3 regions of the Geobacillus sp. FJAT-46040 genome follow, and region 2 is predicted to be linked to each of the others. Evidence: riboswitches for the same ligand, from Rfam matches in the RefSeq annotation. Region 2 holds a riboswitch; each other region holds the start of a gene.
What was found. Region 2 has a riboswitch for S-adenosylmethionine ahead of CD000_RS10925 (methionine biosynthesis PLP-dependent protein). Riboswitches for the same ligand answer to the same signal wherever they lie in the genome.
Positions count from the first base shown of each region.

Region 1: another riboswitch for S-adenosylmethionine. It lies ahead of CD000_RS11675 (bifunctional homocysteine S-methyltransferase/methylenetetrahydrofolate reductase); the one in region 2 lies ahead of CD000_RS10925 (methionine biosynthesis PLP-dependent protein).
Region 3: another riboswitch for S-adenosylmethionine. It lies ahead of CD000_RS00135 (methionine ABC transporter ATP-binding protein); the one in region 2 lies ahead of CD000_RS10925 (methionine biosynthesis PLP-dependent protein).

Region 1 is NZ_NISS01000001.1:2,201,790-2,207,296, forward strand. It holds gene CD000_RS11655 (ABC transporter substrate-binding protein) at 1-167, opposite strand, end outside; gene CD000_RS11660 (ABC transporter permease) at 168-971, opposite strand; gene CD000_RS11665 (ABC transporter permease) at 968-1,777, opposite strand; gene CD000_RS11670 (ABC transporter ATP-binding protein) at 1,774-2,832, opposite strand; SAM riboswitch class I at 3,116-3,218, shown strand; gene CD000_RS11675 (bifunctional homocysteine S-methyltransferase/methylenetetrahydrofolate reductase) at 3,288-5,135, shown strand; gene metH (methionine synthase) at 5,128-5,507, shown strand, end outside.
Region 2 is NZ_NISS01000001.1:2,073,865-2,079,371, reverse strand. It holds gene CD000_RS10955 (hypothetical protein) at 78-314, shown strand; gene CD000_RS10950 (YjcZ family sporulation protein) at 394-519, shown strand; gene spoVIF (sporulation-specific transcription regulator SpoVIF) at 646-903, shown strand; gene CD000_RS10940 (GNAT family N-acetyltransferase) at 1,021-1,455, opposite strand; gene CD000_RS10935 (YjcG family protein) at 1,457-1,978, opposite strand; gene CD000_RS10930 (alpha/beta hydrolase) at 2,077-2,805, opposite strand; SAM riboswitch class I at 2,989-3,099, shown strand; gene CD000_RS10925 (methionine biosynthesis PLP-dependent protein) at 3,301-4,404, shown strand; gene metC (cystathionine beta-lyase) at 4,408-5,507, shown strand, end outside.
Region 3 is NZ_NISS01000001.1:21,186-26,692, forward strand. It holds gene CD000_RS00100 (acyl-CoA dehydrogenase family protein) at 1-398, shown strand, start outside; gene CD000_RS00105 (arsenate reductase family protein) at 476-841, shown strand; gene gcvH (glycine cleavage system protein GcvH) at 938-1,321, shown strand; gene CD000_RS00115 (YusG family protein) at 1,397-1,633, shown strand; gene CD000_RS00120 (toprim domain-containing protein) at 1,732-2,091, shown strand; gene CD000_RS00125 (thioredoxin family protein) at 2,088-2,405, shown strand; gene CD000_RS00130 (sterol-binding protein) at 2,552-2,899, shown strand; SAM riboswitch class I at 2,973-3,082, shown strand; gene CD000_RS00135 (methionine ABC transporter ATP-binding protein) at 3,170-4,198, shown strand; gene CD000_RS00140 (methionine ABC transporter permease) at 4,188-4,856, shown strand; gene CD000_RS00145 (MetQ/NlpA family ABC transporter substrate-binding protein) at 4,872-5,507, shown strand, end outside.

The sequences.
Region 1 (5,507 bases), 130 kb from region 2:
TTTTCAAATTCGCGAACGAGCGCGGGGTCAATGTAATCGCCCCAGTTGTAGACCGTCACCGTTTTGCCTCCGCCGTACCCTTCCGCTTCGTTCAACCGGTGGGTGATGAACATGAGGACGAACGCCGCGATGAACACGGCCGCAAACCCTTGGACAAGCCGTTTCACCTACTTTCGCCCCCCTATCCCGTACATTCGGCCGCCTTTTTGGCTGAGCACATAATAACCGATGACAAGCAGCATCGTAAATAAAAATAGCAGCGTCGACAGCGCATTGATCGATAAGGAAATGCCCTGGCGCGCCCGCGAATAAATTTCCACCGACAGCGTCGAGAACCCATTTCCCGTGACAAAAAACGTCACGGCAAAGTCATCGAGCGAATACGTGAGCGCCATGAAAAAGCCCGCCCATATGCTCGGAGCCAAAAACGGCAGCACCACACCGGACAGCACTTGCCAATGACTGGCTCCTAAATCTCTAGCCGCATCAATCAGCGTCGGGCTCATTTCCTCGAGTTTCGGCAGCACCATTAACACGACAATCGGCACGCTAAAAGCAATGTGAGACAACAGCACGGATGTAAACCCAAGCTTGATGCCAGCGATTGTAAACAGCAACAAAAACGAAGCGCCGATGATGACATCCGGACTGACGATCAACACGTTGTTGAGAGCAAGAAGGGCGTTTTTCGTCCGCTGTCGCTTGACATAGTAAATGGCGAGCGCCCCGATGACCCCAAGTATCGTCGCGACCGCCGCCGACAGCAGCGCAATGACGATTGTATTCAAAACGATGATGAGCAAGCGGTCGTCGGACAGCACGTCGCGGTACCATTTAAACGTGAACGATTGAAAATCGTGCATCGCCCCGCCGCTGTTGAACGAATAATACATCAAATACACAATCGGCGTATACATCACGGCAAACACGACTAACAAGTACACACGTCCCCACCAATGCGTCCGTTTCATCGGCTTCCCTCTTTCCTTCCGGTTCCTGTCAGGACAACGATGACCGCCATCGCGATCATTAACACAACAGCGATCGTCGCCCCCATCCCCCAGTTTTGGGTGACGAGGAAGTGCTGCTCAATGGCCGTGCCGAGCGTAATGACGCGGTTGCCCGCAATGAGGCGCGTAATCATAAACAGCGACAACGCCGGGATAAACACCGCCTGGCAGCCGGCCTTCACCCCGCCAAGCGTGAGCGGGAAGACGACGCGGCGGAACGTCGTCCAAGCCGAAGCGCCCAAATCGCGGGCGGCATCGACAAGCGATGGCGGCAGCTCCTCCAGCGCGTTGAAAATCGGCAGCACCATAAACGGAATAAAAATGTACACCGACACAAAGACAAAACTGAAATCGGTGAACAACAGCTGCCGCGGCCCGACGCCCAGCGCTTTCAACAAAGCGTTGGCCAGCCCGTACGTGCCGAACAGCCCTAAAAACGCATACACCTTCAGCAGCAAATTCACCCACATCGGCAAAATAAGCAACAACAGCCATAGCTGCTTGTGCCGCGTCTTCGTCAGCCAATAGGCGGTCGGATAGCCGATGAGCAGCGACACAAGCGTGATTAAAAACGCATACCAAAACGAATACGCCATCATTTTCAAATAAATGGGCGTCCACACGGATTTGTAGTTGGACAACGTCCAATGGCCGTCAAGATCCAAAAACGATTCATACACCAAAAAGACAATCGGGGCCACGACAAACAGCACAAGCCAAATGCCATAAGGGATTAAATACCAGTTCCGCCACGCCCGTTCCGTCATGCGTCCTCATCCTCCTTTTCGAGTCGCATGACGTGAATCGCTTCCGGTTCAAAACGAAGGCCGACCGTTTCCCCGACTTCGGCCTTTTTCGTCGAATGGACAAGCCATTCGTTGCCGTTTTCGTCATAGCCGCAAATTTCATAATGGACACCGCGGAATAAGAGCGAATCGACGCGGATGACGATCTGCCCGTCTTCCGGCGCCGCGAGCTCCAAATCTTCCGGGCGGATGACGACATCGACCGGTTCGTTTGGCGCGAAGCCGCGGTCAACACACGCAAACTGTTTGCCGGCAAATTCGACGAGGAAATCGTCGATCATGCGCCCTGACAAAATGTTCGATTCGCCAATGAAATCGGCGACGAATCGATTGACAGGCTCATCGTAAATGTCTTTCGGCGTCCCAAACTGCTGAATTTTTCCTTTATTCAGAACAAAAATGTAATCGGACATCGCCAATGCTTCTTCTTGATCATGCGTGACAAAAATGAACGTAATCCCTAAGCGGCGCTGCAGTTCGCGAAGTTCGTACTGCATTTCCGTGCGCAGCTTCAAATCCAAGGCCGACAGCGGCTCATCCAAGAGCAAAACTTCTGGCTCATTCACAATCGCCCGCGCAATCGCGACGCGCTGGCGCTGACCGCCGGACATTTCTTGAATGCGGCGGCGCTCATAGCCTTCCAAGTTGACAAACCGAAGCGCTTCCCTCACTTTCTCGCGAATGTCGGTTTCTTTCATCTTTTTCACGCGCAAACCAAACGCAACGTTTTCAAACACATCGAGATGAGGGAACAATGCATAGTCTTGAAAAACAGTGTTGACTTGCCGCTTGTTCGGCGGGACGTTTTGAATCGGCTTTCCGTGGAAATAAATCGTTCCTTCCGTCGGCTCGATAAACCCGGCAATCAGCCGCAAAATCGTTGTCTTCCCACAACCCGACGGTCCAAGCAGCGTATAAAACTTCCCGCGCTCCATCGCAAAACTGACATCATCCAGTACGGCTGCGCCGTCGTATTCCTTCGTCACTCGCTCGAAGCGGATGATTTCTCCGTTCACTTTCAGCCCCCCATCTTCTTGATGTTCACTATTCCTAATTAGAACATAGGAGAGTAGAAAGTGCAACGGAAAAATATGCTTTCCGCCATGTCGGCGACTAAAAAACAAAAAGCGGCTGACTATTCCGCAGAACAGCTTCCAATTTTGCCCGCAATGCGGAAATCAGCTGTCTCATTGATCGTTTTTTTCAAATTTCCTTGCTTCACCGTATTGAATAATTTCGAAAAATACATTAAATTATATAGTAATCATCAAAACGCTGCCGCACAATTGCATACGGACATTCTTATCAAGAGAGGGGGAGGGACTGGCCCGGTGAACCCTCAGCAACCTGGCCCGCGGCCAAGGTGCTAAATCCAGACAGGCGGAAGCCTGGAAGATAAGAAGAAGCGAATGAAAAGTCTTCTTCTTAGAAGGCTTTTTTCTTTTACTACAACGAAATGGGGGAATCAAACGTGGGGCTGCTCGATGAGTTGAAACAACGCATTCTCATCGCCGACGGAGCGATGGGGACGCTGTTATATTCGCATGGCGTCGACCGTTGTTTTGAAGAATTGAATCTATCGAATCCAGACGAAATCATTCATATTCATGAAGCGTATATCGCGGCGGGCGCCGATGTCATTCAGACGAATACATACGGCGCCAACTATGTGAAACTCGCACGCTACGGCTTGCAAGACGAGGTGCCGGCGATCAATCGCGCCGCTGTAAGACTGGCGAAGCAAGCAGCCAATGGGGGGGCGTACGTGCTCGGAACGATCGGAGGGCTGCGCACATTGAACAAAAGCGTCGTACCGCTTGACGAAGTGAAGCGGACGTTTCGCGAGCAGCTGTTTGTGCTGCTTGCCGAAGGGGTTGATGGTGTGCTGCTGGAGACGTATTACGATTTGGAAGAGTTGGAGACGGTGCTTGCCATCGCGCGCAAAGAGACGGACTTGCCGATTATCGCCCATGTGTCGCTCCATGAAGTCGGCGTTTTGCAAGACGGCACGCCGCTCGCGGACGCCCTTAGCCGCCTGGAGGCGCTCGGGGCCGATGTTGTCGGGCTCAACTGCCGGCTTGGTCCGCACTATATGATTCAGTCGCTTGAGGAAGTGCCCCTGCCCAATCGCGCATTTTTGTCGGCGTATCCGAACGCGAGCCTCCCGGATTACCGCGACGGCCGGCTTGTCTATGAAACGAACGCGGAATATTTTGAAGAGGCGGCCAAAGCGTTCCGAGATCAAGGGGTGCGCTTGATCGGCGGGTGCTGCGGCACGACGCCGAAACATATTGAGGCAATGGCAAAGGCGCTCGCCGACCGGACGCCGGTGACGGAAAAAACGGTGAAGCGGCGCACGGCATCTGTATCGGTGCAAGCCGATCGGCCCGCGCCGACTCCGCTTCCCGAGCTCGCCCGCACGCGCCGCTCGGTCATTGTGGAGCTGGATCCGCCGAAAAAATTGGGGATTGACAAGTTTCTTGCTGGGGCGAAAGCGCTCCATGACGCTGGCATCGACGCGCTGACGTTGGCCGACAACTCGCTTGCTACGCCGCGCATCAGCAACGCCGCCGTCGCCACGATCGTGAAAGAGCGGCTCGGCGTCCGCCCGCTCGTGCATATTACGTGCCGCGACCGCAACTTGATCGGCCTGCAGTCGCATTTGATGGGGTTGCATACGCTCGGCATCACCGACGTGCTCGCTATTACCGGCGACCCGTCGAAAATCGGCGACTTCCCAGGAGCAACGTCGGTGTATGATTTATCATCGTTCGATTTGATCCGCTTGATCCGCCAGTTTAACGAAGGGCTGTCGTACTCGGGCAAACCGCTTGGGCAAAAAACGAACTTCTCGATCGGTGCGGCCTTCAATCCGAACGTCCGCCATTTGGATAAAGCAGTTGAGCGAATGGAGAAAAAAATTCAATGCGGCGCTCACTATTTCTTGACCCAACCGGTTTACTCGGAAGAAAAAATCGTGCAAATATATGAAGCAACGAAACATCTCGCCACGCCGATCTACATTGGCATTATGCCGCTGGTAAGCGCGCGCAACGCCGAGTTTTTGCACCATGAAGTGCCGGGGATCACCCTGTCGGACGAGATTCGCGCCCGCATGGCCGCCTGCGGCAGCGACCCGGTGCAAGCAGCCAAGGAAGGCATCGCTATCGCCAAATCGCTCATTGACGCTGCGTTTGATTTGTTTAACGGCATTTATTTGATCACGCCGTTTTTGCGCTATGACATGACGGTCGAGCTCGTCCGCTACATCCATGAAAAAGAAGCGGCCGCCAAAGAAAGGAAGGTTGTTCATGGCTAACATCACCTTAGAACAGCAGCTGCAGCGAAAAATTCTCGTCATTGACGGCGCGATGGGGACGATGATCCAAAGCGCCAACCTATCAGCCGCCGATTTTGGCGGCGAGGCGTATGAAGGGTGCAACGAATATTTGACCCTCACCGCCCCGCCTGTCATCCGCCGCATTCACGAAGCGTATTTGGAAGCGGGCGCTGACATCATCGAAACGAACACGTTCGGGGCGACGCGCATTGTGCTCGATGAATACAACCTCGGGCATTTGGCGCTCGAGTTGAACATCGAAGCGGCCAAGCTCGCCAAACAAGCGGCGGAGGCGTTCTCAACTCCCGACTGGCCGCGCTTTGTCGCCGGGTCGATGGGGCCGACGACGAA
Region 2 (5,507 bases):
AAGGCAAAAAAAGAACGGGGATGCCTTCACCTCGGGCAGTCGTTTTTGCATACAACAGTAAGAAAGGGGGGGAAAGTGTGAGCAAAGAACTGGAAAAGGCGCTCGAAGGTTGGGTTGCGTCACGCAAAGAAGGGCATGAAACGTTCATCCGCCTGTTTGAACAATGGGGAAAGGACTTTAACAAACAGTTGCAAGAAATCGAAAAATTGAACAATGGATTTTTAAAAAGTGTGCAAGGCAACTTAGACTACATCGAGCAATGGTTTGCGAAAAAGGAGCGGGAATTTGCCGAGCTGTTCCGCCGATTTGGATGACAAAATGGCCTTTGCGCCCATACGCCCCGCTAAGCCGGTGAATACGATACAGTAAACGGAGAAGGAGGTGAACATTATAATGGGCTTCTGCGGTTATGGTTATCCTTACGGCTACGGCTATGGCGGTGGCTATGGCAGTGGCTTTGTGCTGATTGTCGTGTTGTTCATTTTGTTGATTATTGTCGGCGCGGCATTTGTCGCCTAACGGAAAAAGCGAATGGGATACGGGCCGTTTCGGCGCCACGGAGCGGCTCGTATTTTTCTTTCCCTAATTTGATGCACGCCGAGGCGGGAGCATCATACGATATAGCAGGGAGAAGGAGGCGGAACGATGGATCAGCAATTTTTTAAAAACATCGAACAGAAAACAGGTGTCAATATGAAAGACGTTTTTGAGCTCGCCAACTCGCTGCAAAACGCCAATTTCAGCGATGAAAAAACGGTGCGCCAAGTGGTGAAGCGGGTGGCGCAAATTGCCAACCGGAAAGTGCCAAAAGAACTTGAGGATCAAATCGTCAAGGCGATCGTCCATAACGGCAAGCAAATTGATTTCAATACGATCGCCAATATGCTGAACAACAAAAAGTAAGCAAAAGGGAGCTTGCGTGCGCACAGCTCCCTTTTGCTCTGCTTGGCTCAGGAGAGCGAAACGATGTTCGATGATCCCAAGCCTTGGATCAGTGTAGACGAGGCTGTTCTATGGCCATCATTCGAGCGATTTCACCATCGTGACATGTGGGATGCCGGCGTCCATAAAGACGCCGGAGACGGTCGTATAGCCGAGCTTTTGGTAAAACGGTTCTGCGTGCGTCTGGGCGTTCAGTTTCGCCGTTTTCGCCCCTTTTGTTTTCGCCAGCTGTTCGATCGCTTCCATCACCATCCGTCCGGCGCCGCGGCCGCGGTAGGACGGCAGGACGCAAATGCGCTCGATTTTGCCGACGCCTTCGTCAATGAAACGGAGTCGCCCAGCACCCACCGGTGTTTGGCCATCATACAGGACGAGGTGGAACGAGTCGTCCTCGAATGCGTCGATTTCCTCGTCTTCCGGCACGTTTTGCTCCTCAATGAATACGAGCCGGCGGACGCGCAAGGCGTCTTCGTACAAAGCGCGATCTTGCGTTGTGCCAATCGCAATGTTCATCTCAGACCGTTTCCTTTCCTCCGACGATAAACGTTTCATAGACGGTCCACGAGCCGTTTTCCAGCTGATAGAGAAGATGGAAGCGGTCGACGGTCTCCTCGAAGTGCACATCTTGCAGCTTCAGCTGGCTGTAGACGTCCGCATATTCTGCGCTCGGCAAATCGCGGCCGATCGTAATGTGAGGCACGAACATAAACTCCGGCTTTCCGGCGAACAAGCCGCTGTGCAGTTGTTCATGAAGGCGCTCGAGCACGTCGTTTGGTTCCACCTTCAAATAAATGATGTTGCTTGTCGGGTAAAACGAGCTGAATTTCGTCACTTTGATCGGAATGGGAGGTGTTTCCGCCGCAATGCGGCGCAACTCTTTCGCCATTTTTTTTATTTGCTCCTCATCCGCTTCAAATGGGTATTTCAGCGTAATATGCGGCGGGATGAGGGCGTAATGGCTGTCGTACCGTTTCCGGTACGAGTTGGCGAAGTCCTGAATCCGTTTTGGCGGAAAGATCACAATGCCGTACTTCATTTTGTTTTCCCTCCTTGAACCAGTTCTTTTTCCATGCACAGGAAACGCACGGAATGGATGCGGCGGCTTCAACATCTTTGAAGTTGCTCCGTTTTGTCCTATAATGATAAAACAGCGGCTACGGCCCGGGGTACATCCGGCTGCCAATACGTCCACGCATGGCCGCCTTCGAACTCATGGTATGTATAAGCAAACCGTTTTTCCATAAACAAGTCCCGCGCCATTCGATTCGGGGTGATAAAATCGCGCACATGGCCATCCGTCGTTTTCACCGCTGTTTCCTCTGTGCCAACAGAATGGTAAAGCGAAAGGAGCGATGGATCGCGGAATGAGCGGATGCGCGCCAATACCGAGTCATCGATATAGGGGGACTGCATGGCGATTTTCCCAAATGTATGCGGATACAACAACCCGGCTAGAAGCGACACCGTTCCACCGAGCGAATCGCCGATCAGCGCCCGGCCTTTGCCCATTTGGTATGTCGGCAGTTCGCGGTCCAAAAACGGGACGAGCTCATGGGCTAAAAAACGAAGGTATGCTTCGTGCTTTCGTCCTTCCGGGTGGTATTTCTCGTAGCGGTCGTTGACGTTCCGATACGGGATGCCGACGACGATCATCCGGTCGATTGTTCCTTCTGCCATCAGCGTTTCGATGACGGTTTTCATTTTTCCATACATAAAATAATCTTTGCCGTCTTGCGCGATTAATAAAGGATATTTGTAAAGCGGCGAAAAATTGCTTGGCAAGTAGATGAGCAGTTCGATTTCTTCTTGCAGCTCTCCGCTGTACAACTTGCAGTCGCGCATCGTTCCTGTTGCTGTCGCCATGACCATCCTCCATGAAAGCGTAAGTTCATCTGTTATTGTAACATATTTGCGCCCAAAGATGTGAATGAAGGGCTCGAATTTTTCGCGAATTTGCCGAATCGCACCGCTGACAAAAAAATGGCTTGCAAAAACGTGGGGAATGCGTTACATTTTTATTAAAAAAAAAATTGAATACGCGTCCCATTCTTATCAAGAGAAGCGGAGGGAACTGGCCCAATGAAGCTTCAGCAACCAGCCGCCCGACGGCCAGGTGCTAAATCCAGCGAATTGAGCATTCAATTCGGCAGATAAGAAGAAGCATGCCCCCATGTGTATGGAAAAGTCTTCTTCTTAGAAGACTTTTTTTATTTATTCAAGCGGCCGCTTCCATCAACCGCGAGGCGGTTTCGGACGAAGGCGCTTGGCCGCTGCCCAACGGACAGTGGTGCTTCGTTGGGCATTAAGTGGTCGGCCGTTGATCGATGATGGAATTTTCAACAGAAGGAGAGAGATGAGATGGAGAAACTGGAGACGTTGTTAGCGCAAATTGGCAACCGGAGCGAAACGGTGACGGGGACGGTCAACCCGCCGGTTTATTTTTCCACCGCCTACCGCCATGCCGGCATCGGAGAGTCGACTGGGTTTGACTACATCCGCACCGGCAACCCCACGCGCAAAATCGTCGAAGAAGCAATCGCGAGACTGGAAGGTGGCGACCAAGGCTATGCGTTCAGCTCCGGCATGGCCGCCATTCAGACGGTGCTCGCCTTGTTTGAGAGCGGAGATGAGTTTCTCGTATCGGCCGACCTTTACGGCGGCACGTACCGCCTGTTTGAGCGCGGCTGGCGCAAGTATGGTCTTGGATTCCATTACGTCGATTTTGCTGATCTCGCTGCGGTGGAAGCGTGTATCACCGAAAAAACGAAAGCGATTTTCCTGGAAACACCGACGAACCCGCTTATGCATGAGACCGATATCCGCGCCGTCTCCGAATTCGCCAAGCGGCATGGGCTTTTGTTGATCGTTGACAACACGTTTTATACACCGGTGCTTCAACGCCCGATCGAACAAGGTGCCGATATTGTCATCCACAGCGCCACGAAATATTTAGGCGGCCATAACGACGTGTTGGCTGGCCTTGTCGTCGCCAAGGGCGAGGAGCTCTGTCAACGCCTGGCCGAGTATCAGAACGCCATCGGCGCGGTTTTGTCGCCGTTTGATTCGTGGCTGTTGATTCGCGGGATGAAAACGCTGGCGCTAAGGATGCGCCAGCACGAAGAAAACGCCAAGCGCATCAGCGCCTTTTTGCGCGAACATGAAGATGTTACAGACGTCTTATATCCAGGAAGAGGCGGGATGCTGTCGTTCCGGATTGCCGATGAAAAGTGGGTGAACGGGTTTTTAAAAAGCTTGCGCCTCATTACGTTCGCGGAAAGCCTGGGCGGAGTCGAAAGCTTTATTACGTACCCAGCGACGCAGACGCATGCGGACATTCCTGAGGAAATCCGCATCCAAAACGGTATTTGCAACCGGCTGCTCCGCTTCTCGGTCGGCATCGAACATGCGGATGATTTAATCGCCGACTTGGCGCAGGCATTGAAAAACATGAAAGAGGTGTAAGCGATGGAACGGGAATGGTCGTTTTCAACGAAACTGCTCCACAATGAATGGAAAGTCGATCGCCACACGGGAGCGGTGAGCGTGCCGATCCAGCACGCCTCCACGTTCCATCAGTTCGATTTCGATTCATTCGGCAAATACGACTACAGCCGCTCCGGCAACCCGACGCGCGAGGCGCTTGAGGAAACGATCGCGGCGTTAGAAGGCGGAACGCGCGGGTTTGCGTTCGCCTCTGGCATGGCGGCTATTTCAACGGCGTTTTTGCTTCTCTCAAAAGGCGACCACGTGCTCGTGACCGAAGACGTCTACGGCGGCACGTACCGGATGATTACGGAGGTGCTCGGCCGCTTTGGCATTGAATATACGTTTGTCGATATGACCGATTTAAACGCAGTGGCGGAAAACATCCGGCCGAACACGAAAGTCATTTATATGGAAACGCCGTCCAATCCATTGTTAAAAGTGACCGACATTCAAGGCGTCGTCAAGTTGGCGAAGGCGCATGGCTGTTTGACATTCTTGGATAATACGTTCATGACGCCGGCGTTGCAGCGGCCGCTTGATCTTGGAGTCGATGTCGTCCTTCACAGCGCCACGAAATTTTTAGCCGGCCATAGCGACGTCGTCGCCGGGCTGGCGGTCGTGAAAGACGAGGAATTGGGAAAAGAATTGTACAAACTGCAAAACGCGTTTGGCGCCGTCCTTGGCGTCCAAGATGCGTGGCTTGTGCTGCGGGGATTAAAAACGCTCCACGTTCGGCTGAAGCAGTCGTCTGAATCAGCGGCCGCCATCGCCAAGTATTTGGCTTGTCATCCAAAGGTCGAAGAAGTGTATTATCCGGGGCTGGAGAACCACCCAGGCCATGACATCCAGCGCCATCAGGCGGCCGGGTTTGGCGCTGTGCTGTCGTTCCGTTTAGCCGATGAAGAAGCGGCTCGGACGTTCGTGCAAAACGTCCGCTTGCCGGTGTTTGCTGTCAGCCTTGGGGCGGTCGAGTCAATTTTATCGCACCCAGCGAAAATGTCGCATGCGGCGATGCCAAAAGAAGAGAGGCTCCGGCGCGGCATTACCGACGGCTTGTTGCGGCTGAGCGTCGGGCTTGA
Region 3 (5,507 bases), 2.1 Mb from region 2:
ACGCGAAAAAAATCGCCTTGATGGTCGCCGGTTTAGCGGCGCAAAAATACGGCCAGCGCATTGAAGAAGAGCAAGAAGTGCTCGTCAACATCGCCGACATCGTCTCGAACATTTATGCGATGGAATCAGCGCTTTTGCGCACGGAAAAAGCGATTCAGGCGAGCGGTGAGGAGAAAAACAAACAAAAATTGCTGTACACGCAAATTTTCTGCCAAGAGGCGTTCAATGAAATTGAAGCCCATGCGAAAGAAACGCTCGTCGCCGTCGAACAAGGAGACACGCTGCGGATGATGCTCGCCGCTCTCCGACGGCTGACGCGCCATACGCCGATCAACGTGATCGCGAAAAAACGCGAAGCGGCCGCCGCGCTCATTGAAGCCGAACGGTATATTGTGTGATAATGGGAAGCACCAGGCGTTTGCCTGGTGCTTCTTATTTGTTTGCCACACAGCGGAAATGAAAGGGAGGAGTGAAGATGGCGCTCACGCTCTATTGGTATCCAAAATGCGGAACGTGCCGGAAGGCGAAAAAATGGTTGGATGAACACGGCATTGAGGTGCAAACGGTGCATTTGGTCGACGAGCCGCTGACGAAAGAGCAGCTCGCCCGTTTGCACCGTCAAAGCGGGCTGCCGCTCAAAAAATTTTTCAACACGAGCGGGATGAAATACCGCGAGCTTGGCTTGAAGGACAAGCTCGACCGCGCATCGGAAGACGAGATGCTCGATTGGCTCGCCTCGGACGGGATGTTGGTCAAACGGCCGATTTTGACGGACGGCGAGCGGGTCGTCGTGGGCTTTCGCGAACAAGAATACGAGGCGTTTTTCGCGGCGGGGACATAAAAAATTTTTTGCAAAATCGGGTGAATTCAGTGAGTTTTTGCGGAAAATCGGTTATGATGAAAAGGAATATACATTTTGTCGCAATGGAGGGATACGATGAACACGCCGAAAGAACTTCGCTATACAAAGGAGCATGAGTGGGTGCGCGTGGAAGGAGAGAACGTGCGCATCGGCATTACGGATTACGCCCAATCAGAGCTTGGCGACATCGTCTTTGTCGAGCTGCCGGAAGTCGGCGCAGAGGTTACGGCGAACGAGCCGTTCGGCAGCGTTGAATCGGTGAAAACGGTCTCGGAATTGTATGCGCCGATCAGCGGCACGGTCGTTGAAGTGAATGAGGCGTTAAATGACCATCCGGAGTACGTGAACGAATCGCCGTATGACAAAGCGTGGATGATCGTCGTCAAACCGAATGATTTGAGCGAAATCGACAATTTGTTGACGGCGGAACAATACGAGGCGATGATCAACGAAGGATAAACGTTCCTGCAATCTTCGCTTCGATTCGGGCACTCTATACATACCGGAATTTGATTGAAAAAAGGGGTGCTCGCGATGGCGCTGCAAACGACGCGCATAGATGTCACGGACCGGATCATCGGCAAACTGAACGGCCGCTCGCTGGAGTTGTACGAGGAAGGAGAGCTCATCGGGCGCCTTCCGCTTCCGGCGGCCGTCCCGTTGAAAAAGGGGTATACCGAACAAAACGGAAGAATTTACAAACAGGTGACCGCTACCGTTGAGCCGGACCAAAAATATGTCGATTGCGACGGGGAAGCGGGCTGGTGTTGAAAGGCAACGGTGGATGGCTGTTGCTTTTCATTTTCAACATTTGGCCGGCGCAAGACATACAATAATAGTATCCTCATTTGAAGTTAGGTGGGTCGGACATGCGACGCGTGGAAAAAGTGATCATCGTCGAAGGGCGATCAGACAAGCAAAAAGTGGCGGCGGTGCTGAACGAACCAGTCGTCATCGTCTGCACAAACGGCACGATCAGTGATGCGCGCCTTGAGGAGCTGGCCGATGAGCTGGAAGGATGCGGTGTATACGTCTTGGCCGATGCCGATGAGGCGGGAGAAAAATTGCGCCGGCAGTTTCGCCGCATGTTTCCAGAGGCGGAGCATCTTTACATTGACCGGGCGTATCGCGAAGTGGCGGCCGCTCCGCCTTGGCACTTGGCGCAAGTGCTGTTGCGCGCTCGTTTCGACGTCCGCATCGAATCGCTCATGAGGGGAAGAGGCGAGTGAAAGCGATCGACCGAAACGATGTCATGCGAGTGGTGGAAGTCGAGCCGCTTCTGGCCCTTTACTTGTATACCCCGCTGTGCGGCACGTGCCAGCTGGCGCGGCGGATGCTCACGGTGGTGGAGCAGTTGTTTCCGGCGCTGCCGTTTTACGAAACGGACATCAACTATATCCCTGAGCAGGCCGTTGCGTGGAAAATTGAAAGCGTTCCTTGCCTGCTTCTTTTTAGGGACGGAACGGTCGCAGGCAAGTGGTATGCCTTTCATTCCGTTCCGTATTTGTACGAAGTGATTCAAGCCTGCTTGCCGTCCCGATGATTCGCCTTTTTTTGACGCTGTTTGACACATTTCTTGGGAAATGACAAAAACGGCGCTCGTTCGTCAACGGGTTGTCGAGATTTTTGTAAAGGATTTCTCCTCTTCAGGTGGAAGTGAAAAAAATAAAAATGGGGGAGGGGATATCCATGGAAATGCGTGAATTAGTTGGGCAGTTCGTGGAACGGATGCAAGTGTTGCACCATTTGGTGCCGATTTTGCCGGATGAGCAGCTGTATGTTCGGTTTGAAAGCGATGACGAAACCGCCTTGCTGTTGATCGGCAAGGAATCAGCCGCTAGAGGGATGGAAAACGATGAACGGAAAACATTGACGGTGCGCGGTTCCAAAGAGGCGCTCGCGTCCCTGCTGAACGGCGAACTGAAGCTGCAGCAGCTCGTCCGGCTGCGCGAAGTGCATGTATCGGGAAGCTTTCGTCATCTGTTGCTGCTTGAGTCGCTCCTCCATTTGGCTAAGCCGTATCGGCATGTTGGGTGAAATTTTTATTGACAATGTTCGACACAAGGTGATACAATCACAGCTGTAGTCAATCGAATAGGTGATTGTTGCGCTCTTATCAAGAGAGGTGGAGGGATGTGCCCAATGAAGCCCGGCAACCGTCAGCGCATGTGCTGAAATGGTGCCAATTCACACAAAGCGGCCTGCTTTGAGAGATAAGAGACAGAATGGTGCACAATACCTTTCTGTTCTCTGCGGGCAGAAAGGTTTTCTTTTTGCGCTCCGCCGCTTGGGGAGGAAGGTGAAACGATGATTACACTCGAACAAGTGACGAAAATCTATCAAGCGGCCAACGGCTCGGTCACGGCTGTCGACAATGTGTCGCTTGAGATTCGCGAAGGGGAAATTTTCGGCATTATCGGCTACAGCGGCGCGGGGAAAAGCACGCTCATCCGCTTGCTCAATGGGCTCGAGAAGCCGACGAGCGGCAAGGTGATCGTCGCCGGCCGCGACATGGGGCGCATCAAAGGGCGGGAGCTGCGCAAGGCGCGTCAAGAAATCGGGATGATTTTCCAGCATTTCAACTTGCTTTGGTCTCGCACAGTCAGGGAAAACATTGCCTTTCCGCTTGAAATTGCCGGCGTCCCGAAAGAGGAGCGGAACAAGCGGGTGGATGAATTGATCGAGCTTGTCGGCCTTTCCGGGCGCGAGGATGCCTACCCGTCGCAGCTGAGCGGCGGGCAAAAGCAGCGGGTCGGCATCGCCCGGGCGCTCGCCAACAACCCGAAAGTCTTGCTGTGCGACGAGGCGACATCGGCGCTCGACCCGCAGACGACCGATGCGATTTTGGACTTGCTCGTTGACATCAACAAGCGGCTCGGGCTGACGATTGTGCTGATCACCCATGAAATGCACGTCATCCGCAAAATTTGCGACCGCGTTGCGGTGATGGAAAGCGGCCGAATCGTCGAGCAAGGCGAAGTGTTGCATGTGTTCCGCAACCCGCAGCAGCCGATCACGAAACGGTTCGTCAAGCAGCTGATCGAGCCCGAGGAGACGGAAGAGGCGATTTCTCATTTGTTTGGCCAATACCCGAGCGGGCTGATCGCGCAGCTGACGTTTGTCGGCGCGGCAGCCGGAAAGCCGCTCACCACCGAAGTGGTGCGTCAGTTTGCCGTCGATGTCAACATTTTGCAAGGGAAAATTTCGCAAACCCATCAAGGCGCCTATGGGGTGCTGTTCGTGCACCTCGACGGGGCGAGGGATGAAATCGACCGGGCGCTTGACTACATTCAAAGCCAGCAGGTGGCGGTGGAGGTGATTCACGATGCTCGCTAACCTCCTGCCGAACGTGCAATGGGAGACGATGTGGGCGGCGACGGTCGAGACGCTGTATATGACGGGAGTGGCGGTGGCGGCCACTTTCGTCCTCGGAATCGTTCTTGGCTTGCTTCTATTTTTGACAGCGAAGGGCAACCTATGGGAAAACCGGTTTGTCAATACAGTGATTGCGGCGTTTGTGAACATTTTCCGCTCGATTCCGTTTATTATTTTGATCATTTTGCTCATTCCGTTTACCACCTGGCTTGTCGGGACGATGCTTGGCGCCAATGCGGCGCTGCCGGCTTTGGTCATTGGGGCCGCGCCGTTTTACGCCCGCATGGTCGAAATCGCTCTTCGCGAAATTGATAAAGGCGTCATCGAAGCAGCCCAAGCGATGGGCGCCTCAACGTGGACGATCATTTGGAAAGTGCTGCTGCCGGAGTCTTTGCCGGCGCTCGTCTCCGGCATTACGGTGACGGCGGTGTCGCTCGTCAGCTATACAGCGATGGCTGGAGCCATCGGCGCCGGCGGGCTTGGGAACTTGGCGTATTTGGAAGGGTTCCAGCGCAACCATAACGATGTGACATTTGTCGCAACCGTATTGGTGTTGGTCATTGTATTTATCATTCAGCTGATCGGTGACTTTGTCACTTCGAAAATCGATAAACGATAAAGGGGGAAACAACTGATGAAGAAATGGTTGGGTGTGTTGCTCGCCGCCATTCTCGTGCTCGCTTTGGCGGCATGCGGCGGCAACAATAACGACAGCGCGGAAGGCGGCAAAGACGGCAAATTGGTGAAGTTGAAAGTCGGCGCGTCGAACGTGCCGCACGCGGAAATTTTGGAAAAAGCGAAACCGATTTTGAAGAAAAAAGGCATCGACTTGGAGATCATTACGTTCCAAGATTACATCTTGCCGAACAAAGCGTTGGCTGATAAAGACATCGACGCCAACTACTTCCAGCACATTCCGTACTTGGAATCGCAAATGAAAGAACACGGCTATGATTTCGTCAACGCCGGCGGCATTCATATCGAGCCGATCGGCCTGTATTCCAAAAAATACAAAAGCATTGAAGAACTGCCGGACGGCGCGACGATCATCATGAGCAACTCGGTCGCCGACCATGGCCGCATTTTGTCGATGCTGCAAGAAAAAGGGCTCATCAAATTGAAACCGGGCGTCGATAAAACGAAAGCGACAGTCAATGACATCATCGAAAATCCAAAGCATTTAAAATTTAAGGCCGATGTCGACGCCGGGCTTCTGCCGCAAATTTACAAAAACGGCGAAGGCGATGCGGTGCTGATCAACGCCAACTAT